Lujinxingia sediminis: one gene and its partner. The protein of the gene in region 2 interacts with the protein of the main gene of each other region in a pairwise test. Links are inferred from orthologs where the notes say so. Each region holds a gene or a part of one and is shown on either strand. Other genes may lie near its edges.

Region 1 (4,699 bases), on a different replicon or contig from region 2:
GCCACGTCGTCGCCAAACGCTGATGAAGCTCTCCACCCTCTCGCCACTGAGCCCGCCGCCGCAGCCCTCCGACGCGCTGCGGCGGTCCGCCGACCCGATCCCGAAGCCGGCGCTTCTGGCCTGGGTGGAGGGCCCGGGGGCCGAGGGCATCGAGACGCCCTGGCGTCTGGCCGGTATCACGATCCTGCCGGCCTCCACGCTCCTGGGGCTGCGCGCCTTTGAGGACGCCTACGAAGATCAACTCCCCGGAGAGGCTCCCGACGGCAGCGACTGCATGCGTGTGATCTTTGATCTGGAGAAGCTCCTGCGCATGGCCCTCCACCAGAGCGTGCTGGCGCTGGAACTTCTGGCCAGTCCCGCCCCGCTCCAGCTTCACGCCCCTTTTAACGAGCTCGCCCCTGTGGAGTTGGCCCAGGCCGCCATCACCTCCGGGGTGATTCGCGCCTACCGCGGTGTCCTGCCTTCAACCCTGGACGCCATCGACGCTGGCGAGCGCATGGCCGCGCTCAGCGGACTTCGCCGCCTTTACACAGCGAGCCTCCTTCATCGTGACGCGGTGATGGGCACCGATCTGGGAGCCCAGCTCCTGAGTTGCGCCCCCTCCCCCATCGCCCCTATCGTGGAAGGCTGGAGCGACGGCCCGCTTCGCCCCGCTCAGGCGCGCGCGCTCAAAGACGAAGCCCGTCGCCTCGACGCACTCCTCGATCTCCCGGGGGCGCTCCCGGAGCGGCCTCACGACTATGATCTTCTGCACGAGACGCTCGTCGCCTGGAGACTGGCCACCTCATGATTCGCCTGCTGATCATCGGACGCCCCGGCTCCCAGTGGGCCGACCGCCTCCACCGGCTTGAGCTCCAGGATCTGGAGATCGACCACGAGCGCCTCCCCTCGGCCGGCATCCGCCGCTTTGAGGCCTCGCCGGCCGATCTGATCATCATCGCCGATGACCAGGGCGGCGAGCGCGTGGAGATTCTGGCGGGCGCCATTCGCAGCCGCCCGCTGGGGCAGCTTGTACCGCTGATCCTCGTTTGCCCGCTCCCGGATCCGGAGCGCGTGCAGGCCACCTGCGACACCCTTGACCTGGTGGCCTGGCTCCCGCCGGAGACCGGTGCGGAGACCCTGATCACCCGCATCGGCTCCGCGCTCGATGTCTCACTGCGCTCGGAGCCCCCCCCGACCTCCCCCGCTCCCTCTGAGGCTCAGACGCATCTGGAGCCGCCCGAGCAACCCGCCACGCCAGCGCCCACCGGGGCTCCCCCATCCGAGCCCTCCCGGGTGTTCCGTGCCGGGGGACTGACCCTGGAGGCCCTCGACACCGGCGCGACTCGCCGGGTCGACCGCGACCAGATCTTCCCCCAGCGGGACTACGCCCACCCCGAGGCCAGCGTCGACGCCGAGGTGATCCGCCGCAAGCTCCGGGCGGTGCGCCACGAAGACTACTATGCCATTCTGGAAGTTCGTCGCGGCGCCGATACTCAGCCCATCCGCGAGGCTTTTCACCGCCTCTACGCCCGCTTCGATCCGCGGCATATCGACTTTCAGATCGCGCACGCCTTTGAAGACGCGCTGATGGAAATCCGCGACGCACTCGAAGACGCCTGGGCCGTACTCGGCGATCCGACCCTGCGCGAGCCCTACCTTCGCCATACGCTGCGTTCTTAAGCGCACGCCTGTGCACCACGCGGAAGGTTCCCCCCTTGCCAGCCGTTACCCCCTCGGCTAGACACGCAGCAGCGTTCACGTTCCCAGACTTTTGATGAGTTGAACCATGGCCTCCCTGCTCGACATCGTCCTCTACCCCGATGACGTCCTTAAGACCCGCTGCACCCCGGTTGACACCGTCGATGACGAGGTGCGCGAGCTCATCGACAGCATGGTCGAGACCATGTACGCCGCCCCCGGCATCGGGCTGGCCGCTCCCCAGGTCAATGACACCCGTCGCATCACCGTCATCGACGTCTCCTCACGCGAGGAAGGTGCCGACAGCGAGCTCATTACACTGGTCAACCCCGAGATCGTGCACCGCGAGGGTAAGATTGTCTGGGAAGAAGGCTGCCTCTCCATCCCCGGGGTCTACGACAAGGTGACCCGCGCCCAGAAAGTTGTGGTGCAGGCGCTCGACCGCGACGGCTCCCCCTTTGAGCTTGAGGCCGATGAACTCCTGGCGGTCTGCCTGCAGCATGAGATCGATCACCTCGACGGGGTGCTCATGCTCGACCACTTCAGCCACCTCAAGCGCAAGATGGCGCTCAAGCGGTATAAAAAACACCTGGAAGCGCTCGAAGAAGAGCGCCGCAAAGAGGCCGAGAAGGCCAACGACACCCCCTCTTCCTGAACTTTCTAAAGGTTGCAGATGACCGCCTCTCGCACGCCGCTTCGCATCGTGTACATGGGCACGCCTGACTTTGCGGTGCCCGCGCTCACCAAACTCATTGAGAGCCCCGACGAGGTCGTCGGCGTGGTGACCAACCCCGATCGCCCCAGCGGTCGGGGCAAAAAGCTCACCCCGCCGCCGGTCAAAGTCGCAGCTCAGGCCGCCGGTATCGAGGTCTACCAGCCCGAGAAGTTACGCGGTCCGGAGGTCCTGGAACATCTTCGCGCCTGGAATCCGGATGTGATCGTGGTCGCGGCCTACGGACAGATTCTGCGCAACGATGTGCTGCTGCTGCCGCGTTACGGCTGCATCAACATCCACGCCTCCCTGCTGCCCGCCTACCGCGGCGCGGCGCCCATCAACTGGGCGATTGTGCGCGGGGAGGCCGAGTCCGGCGTGACGATCATGCAGATGGAGCGCGGCCTGGACACAGGCCCGATGCTCCTTAAGCGCAAGACGCCCATCGAAGAGCTTGATACCACTCAGGATCTTCATGATCGCCTCTCCGAGATGGGTGCCGAGCTGATCGTGGATGTGATGCGCCTGATTCATCTCGACAGCCTCAACCCGATCGTCCAGGACGACGCACAGTCGTCCTACGCGCCGATGCTCAAGAAGAGTGACGGGGAGATCGACTTTCGAAAGAGCGCCCGCGAGGTCGCCGACCTGATTCGCGGGATGAACCCCTGGCCCGGGGCGTATGCTTTTTTGCACACCGCCGAAGGTCCGCAACGCATCAAAATACATCTGGCGCGGGCGCACAGCGCGGCAACCAACGGCGCGGATACCGGCGCCAACCCGGGTGAGGTCATTCGCGCCGATGATCAGGGGCTGCACATCGCCTGCGGCCAGGGCTACATCGAGTGCCTCCAGCTGCAGGCCCCCGGCAAGCGCGCGCTGCCCGTGAGCGACTTCCTCAACGGCTATACGCTGCACACCGATCACCACTTTCTGCTCCCCGACGAGCGCTCCGACTGAACCGAGCCCCCACCGTGACCACCGCCCGAACTCTCGCCCTCGATGTGCTCAGCCGCATTGAGCAGGACGACGCCTACAGCCATATCGCGCTCTCCAACCAGCTGGCCACCAGCGAGCTCGACGCCCGCGACCGTGCGCTGGCCACCGAGCTCGTCTACGGCACGCTCGCCAGGCAGCGCTCCATCGACACGGTGCTCTCGCGCTTTGTCTCCCGCAAACTCGAGAGCCTGGATCGCCCGGTGCGCCTTAACCTGCGCATGGCCACCTACCAGCTGCTCTACCTGGACCGCATCCCGGCGCACGCGCTGGTTAACGACGCCGTCAAACTCGTCAAGCGGGCCTGCGGCCAGCGCACCGCCGGCTTTGCCAACGCGGTGCTGCGCAACATGCTGCGCAGCAAAGAGAAGTGGCAGCCTTTTGAAGAGCGCGACCGCAGCGCCCACCCGGCGCGCTACCTGGGGTTGAAATACTCGCTTCCCGACTGGATCGCCCGACGACTGCTCGATCGCCACGGCCTGGAGCGCGCCGAAGCCCTGGCCGAGGCCTTTGCCGGCCGGCCGCCTCTTTACCTGAGGCGTCTGCAGCCGCTCGACACCCTGCCCGAAGGGGTCAGCCCGCTTCAAGCTCCGCCCGGAGCGCTCAAGGCGGAGAGCTCCTCTCCAGAGTTGCGAGCGCTCCTGGAGGCGCACGCACTCACGATCCAGGATCTGGGAAGTCAGCTCATCGCGCACTACTGTGGCGCAAGCCCGGGCATGCGAGCGCTGGACGCCTGCTGCGGCCTGGGGGGTAAATCGCTGCTCCTCGCCCAGCAGCTCGGCCCCGGAGACACCCTGGTGGCCTGCGACCCGCTCCCCACCAAACTGGAGATGTTGGCCAACACCCTGGCCGACCTCCGAGTCGACCCCACCGTCGTGCTCCGAGAGGCCACGCTCCAGGAGCTTCCCGAATCCGACGGCGACTTCGATCTGATCCTGGTCGACGCCCCCTGCTCCGGCCTGGGCGTGATCCGCCGACACCCCGAGACCCGTTGGCGACGCTCCCCGGCCGACGTCGACGCCCTGGTGCGGGTTCAATCCGAACTTCTCGATCACGCGGTAAACCGACTTAACCCGGGCGCCACGCTGGTCTACAGCGTCTGCACCTTCACCCGCGAGGAAGGCCCCGAGCAGATCGAGCGCCTCCTTGAGCGTCACCCACACCTGGAGCGCGCCCCGCTGCCGGAGAGCGGCTTCGACTGGGCCCCCTTCGTCAATACGCTGGGGGAACTCGACTTAAACCCGCGCGACCACGACTGCGACGCGTTTTTCGCCGCACGTCTTCGTCGCACTCCAACCTGACCTCTGATCG
Region 2 (4,811 bases):
AGTTCAGCTTTGCCAGGATGCCTTCGAGGAGCGTGGGCAGAATCTCTGTGGCGGGCTGTCCTTTCTCGAAGACTTTGGCGGCGATGTATTCGCCCTTGTCGGTCTCGACGGTGTAGAGGTCTTCGAGGGTGACGCCCTGGCCGCGGGCAAAACCTTCGGCGGCTTTGGTGGGCTGGCCGTCGCGGTAGGCGGCTTTGAGGGGGGGGCCGGTGCGCTCTTCGCTCAAGTCGGCCTGAGCCTCGGAGAGCTCGTCGATCAGGAGCGTAAGACGGCGCGGGGTGCCCATGGTGCGGATGGCCCCGTGGGTGAGGCGCGCGTCTGCGGCGGCTTCGGTAAAGAGATCGCGCAGCTGGTCGAGGGCCGCCGGAACGAAGCGGGCGGGCAGCTCTTCGCAGCCGATTTCAAAGATAAATTCCATAGCAACACACCGGGGTCTGAAGCGTTTTTAAATGTCTCACGAGGCCGCCTGGCGAGGGGCGACACGAAGCGCAGAAGATTTAGCCCTTCAAAAGCGGGAAGCCGAGCTCCTCGCGCTTGTCGAGGTGGGCGCGGGCGATACCGCGGGCCAGGTTGCGGATGCGACCGATGTACTTCTGGCGCTCGGTGACGCTGATGGCGCCGCGGGCGTCGAGCACGTTGAAGGTGTGGCTGGCCTTCATGATGTAGTCGTAGGCCGGCTGCACGAGCGCCTTCTCGATGAGCACTTTGGCCTGAGCCTCGAACTCATCGAACCAGCGGAAATGCAGCTCGGTGTCGGCCTCTTCGAAGTTGAAGTGGCTGAACTCCACCTCTTCCTGGTGGCGGATCTGGCCGTAGCTGACGTCTTCGGTCCATTTAAGGTCGTAGACGCTGTCGACGCCCTGCAAAAACATGGCGATGCGCTCCAGACCGTAGGTGATCTCGGCGGGGATGGGGCTGAGCTCGATGCCGCCGACCTGCTGGAAGTAGGTGAACTGGGTGGCTTCCATACCGTCGATCCAGACCTCCCAGCCTAAGCCCCAGGCGCCGAGCGTGGGCTGCTCCCAGTCGTCTTCGACCAGGCGCAGGTCGTGCTCCAGCGGGTCGACGCCGATGGCGCGCAGGCTGTCGAAGTAGAGGTCGAGCACGTTGTCGGGACCCGGCTTCAAGAGGACCTGAAACTGAAAGTAGCTTCCCAGGCGGTTGGGGTTTTCGCCGTAGCGACCGTCGGTGGGGCGGCGGCAGGGCTCGACGTAGGCTACCTTCCAGGGCTCCGGGCCTAAGGCGCGCAGAAAGGTGTGGGCGTTGTAGGTGCCGGCACCCTTCTCCACATCCCAGGGCTGGGCGACGATGCAGCCCTGCTCGGCCCAGAAGTTTTGAAGGGTGAGGATGAGATCCTGAAAAGTCGCTGCGCTCATGGTCGCTCGTGACAGAGTGGGGAGGTTCAACAGGCTGGAAAAGCTCAAAAGCTCTAAGGCATGCACATGGGGGCGCGCGCGATGACGATCACCCCGCTTGTAGGGCGTGGCGCGCGACGGGCGCCGTTTATAGAGCCAAAGAAGTTCAGCTACAAGGGGGCCGTCGCAAGGCGGGGGCAGAGGGCCCGGGCGTCCCGTGGCCCGGCCGGTTGCCCCGCCGGTTGCCCGGCCGGTTGCCCCGCCGGTTGCCCCGCCGGTTGCCCCGCCGGTTGCCCCGCCGGTTGCCCCGCCGGTTGCCCCGCCGGTTGCCCCGCCGGTTGCCCCGCCGGTTGCCCCAATGGGGGGCCTTCTGTAGAGTGCCGGCCTTCTGCGGCCGGGCGGCCCGAGCGGCGTTTTTTCGAGAGAGCGCGCTGAGCCGTAAAGGAGAGTTGAGGTCCGCAGAGAGGCCATTTCTAACGACGATCTTTGAGCGACGAGCGACGAGCCATGGCGCAAGCGACGATGAAAAAACCAAACGTGGCCCTGGTGGGGTCAACCGGTGCGGTGGGCCGTGAGATGCTGGCGATTCTGGAGGCGCGAAACTTTCCGGTGGGCGAGCTGCGCCTGATGGCCTCAGCGCGCTCGGCGGGCGCGAGTGTGCAGGTGATGGGCCGAACGATCGTCATCGAAGATCTGGATACGGCCGACTTTGAGGGCGTCGACATCGTGCTCAGCTCGGCGGGCGGCGCGGTGAGCAAGGCCTTTGCGCCGCGGGCGGTCCAGGCCGGCGCGGTGGTCATCGACAATACCAGCGCGTTTCGTATGGACCCCGATGTGCCGCTGGTGGTGCCGGAGGTCAACCCTGAAGCCATCGCGCAGCATAAGGGGATTATCGCCAACCCCAACTGCTCGACGATTCAGCTGGTCTGTGTGTTGGAGCCTCTGCATAAGGCCGCAGGGCTCAAACGCGTGGTCGTGAGCACCTACCAGTCGGCCTCCGGTGCTGGCCAACAAGGCGTCGATGAGTTGCTCGCCGGAGCACGTTCGTATCTGAGCGGGGAACAAGAATCGGAGCCGGCGACGTTTGCGCATCCACTGGCGTTTGAGGCATTGCCGCAGATCGACGTGTTTATGGACGACGGCTTCACCCGTGAAGAAGAGAAGATGATGCGCGAGACGCGCAAAATCATGGGGCTTGAGGGCGTGGAGATCGCCGCGACCTGTGTGCGCGTGCCGGTGGTACGTGGTCACGGGGAGTCGGTGACGGTCGATCTGGAGCAGGCGTTGGGCGTGGAGGAGGTTCGCGAGCTCTGGGAGAAGACGGCGGGCGTTTCTGTGCTCGATGATCCCTCGAAGAGCGCGTATCCGCTGGCCCGAAAGGCCGCCGGCACCGACCCCTGCTGGGTGGGCCGACTTCGCCAGGACCGTGACCGCCCCAACACGCTGCACTTCTGGGTGGTGGCCGACAATTTGCGAAAGGGCGCGGCGCTCAACGCCGTGCAGATCGCCGAGGCGCTCATCGCGCAGTAGGGCGCGGGCGAGCTAACTAAGTTTCGATGGTGGATGGAGACTCGAGCATGATGAATTCGAAGAAATGGGCCCTGGCCCTGTTGGGGGCCGGGGCGTTGGGGGCGACACCTGTTGCCGAGGCCGAGGCACGTACTCCGCGCCGGTCTCCGCTGGTGCAAGACACGCAGGCGGCGACGCTGGGGACTGCGCTCATCAGCGACGACGGCGCCACCATCACGGCGGGCATCAAGGTCTGTAGCAAGCAGATCGAAGAGAATTCTCAGGTGAAGTTCTCCTTCACGACGACCTACGCCAACGACGATGCCGTGCTGGGTGACGCGGAACAGTTTTTTGAAGGGCCCTATACCTACGAGTTGGAGCGGGAGGCGAACAACGCGATCAACTGCCGTGAAGACGAAAACCCTGACTGCCAGACGCTCAGCGAGGATGCGCTGACGATTGCCGATGGGGTGGCAGAGGTGGAGGTGGCTCTGCGTGACCTGGTGGGGTTTAGCAACGCGGAGCTCTGCGAGACCGAAGGCACCGATATGGAGCATTTTGTGCAGCTGCATATCCTGCCCAACACCACCACCGTGGCGACGGAGGCCGATTATACCGAGGGGCGCGTCATCATGGACCTGATCCGCCCGGACGCTCCGATTCCGGATGAGGGGGTGAGCACGGCCTCGAAGATGCAACTGACGGTGCAGGTGGCGGAAGCCGAAGACGTCAGCGGTTACTTCGCGTTGATCAGCACTGAGCGTTTTGAAGGAGGCCAGCTTCCCTCGGAGATGGGCAGGGAGGATGAGCTTGTTCCGATCAACCTCAATATGACCACCGGTGTGGGGCAGTTTGGCGTTGATCTTGAAGAAGGCACGAAGGTTTATGTGGCCGTCGCGTCTCGTGATGAGGCGAAAAATTATAGCGTACTCTCCGAGCCCCTGGAGGTTGATGTGGTGCCTACCGAAGACTTCTGGGACTACTATGTCGGTGCGGGCGGCAGTGAGACCGGCGGTTACGGGTGCACCAGCACGGGTGGAAGCTCCACCAGCCTGTGGACGCTCCTTGTGGCAACGATGGTGCTGGGTGTGGGGCGACGTCGTTTTACGCGGTGAGCTATCGTGGACGCCGCGTCTGTCGTAGGGCCCGCTTCGCTGGCCCGCGCCCGTCCGCCTGACGCTTAGAACCCCTATGTTTCACACCCTGATATGTTTAAGAATCTCAAGGACTCGCTGATGAACTACCCCAACCGAGCTCGCCGCGCTGCCGGCCCGCTCGTCAGTGCCAGTGTTGTGATGATGGCCGCCACGCTGTGGGCGGCCTCGGCCAGCGCCCAGTCGCCGATCCATGGTTTTTTTGAGTTTAAGGGCGGCGCGTATCGCCCCCTGGTCGATCAGGAGTTCGGCGAGGGGGGCGGCCCCTTTGAGGGGTTCTTCGGGGGCGACTCGATGTTTCTGGGGGAGGTGCAGTATGACCACCATCTCTGGGACGGTTTTGGAAAGCTGGGCCTGGCGTTTAATGCCGGATATGGCTCGGTGAGCGGGCGGGTGCGTATGCCCGATGGCTCGGAAGTGGAGCTGGCCGATGAGGCGCGTTTTCGGGTCATTCCGCTGCGTGCCGGGCTTGTGTACCGCTACGATTACAGCGCGCTGCACCACAACATCCCGCTGGTGCCCAAGCTCAAGGCCGGGCTCGACTACCACCTCTGGCGCGTGGTCGGGGCCGATGGCGAGACCGCGGGCACCGATGCGCAACGCGCCTCGGGAGGTAAGTTCGGCTGGCACGTGACCGCCGGATTGAACTTCCATCTGGATTTCATCGATAAGGGCAGCGCCGCGGCCTTCGATATGAGCTGGGGTATCAACAACTCGTACCTCTTTGCCGAATACACCTGGGCCAACGTCGACAACTTCGGCGGCGAGGGCATCGACTTGAGCGCGCGTCATT

The links. Proteins that work in one complex are often made in the same cells at the same time.
Region 1: the proteins of EA187_RS12000 (region 2) and def interact in binary tests that used the Escherichia coli proteins (3 or more experiments, as listed by UniProt). The link is inferred for Lujinxingia sediminis from one-to-one orthologs.

Annotation. Positions count from the first base shown.
Region 1 is NZ_SADD01000011.1:103,017-107,715, reverse strand. What follows is about bases 827-3,551. They hold def (peptide deformylase), read left to right. Parts: upstream 827-1,768; coding sequence 1,769-2,335; downstream 2,336-3,551. Other genes in these bases: rsmB (16S rRNA (cytosine(967)-C(5))-methyltransferase RsmB), read left to right, coding at 3,367-3,551; fmt (methionyl-tRNA formyltransferase), read left to right, coding at 2,354-3,352; EA187_RS15570 (J domain-containing protein), read left to right, coding at 827-1,662. Outside these bases: EA187_RS15580 (hypothetical protein), read left to right, coding at 1-23; EA187_RS15575 (nucleotidyltransferase domain-containing protein), read left to right, coding at 23-790; more of EA187_RS15570, read left to right, coding at 787-826; more of rsmB, read left to right, coding at 3,552-4,689. UniProt on the Escherichia coli protein: Removes the formyl group from the N-terminal Met of newly synthesized proteins. Requires at least a dipeptide for an efficient rate of reaction. N-terminal L-methionine is a prerequisite for activity but the enzyme has broad specificity at other positions.
Region 2 is NZ_SADD01000006.1:81,421-86,231, forward strand. The notes cover bases 1,045-3,881. They hold EA187_RS12000 (aspartate-semialdehyde dehydrogenase), read left to right. Parts: upstream 1,045-1,877; coding sequence 1,878-2,885; downstream 2,886-3,881. Other genes in these bases: glyQ (glycine--tRNA ligase subunit alpha), read right to left, coding at 1,045-1,376; EA187_RS12005 (MYXO-CTERM sorting domain-containing protein), read left to right, coding at 2,933-3,881. In the rest of the region: glyS (glycine--tRNA ligase subunit beta), read right to left, coding at 1-418; more of glyQ, read right to left, coding at 498-1,044; more of EA187_RS12005, read left to right, coding at 3,882-3,979; EA187_RS12010 (MXAN_2562 family outer membrane beta-barrel protein), read left to right, coding at 4,100-4,811.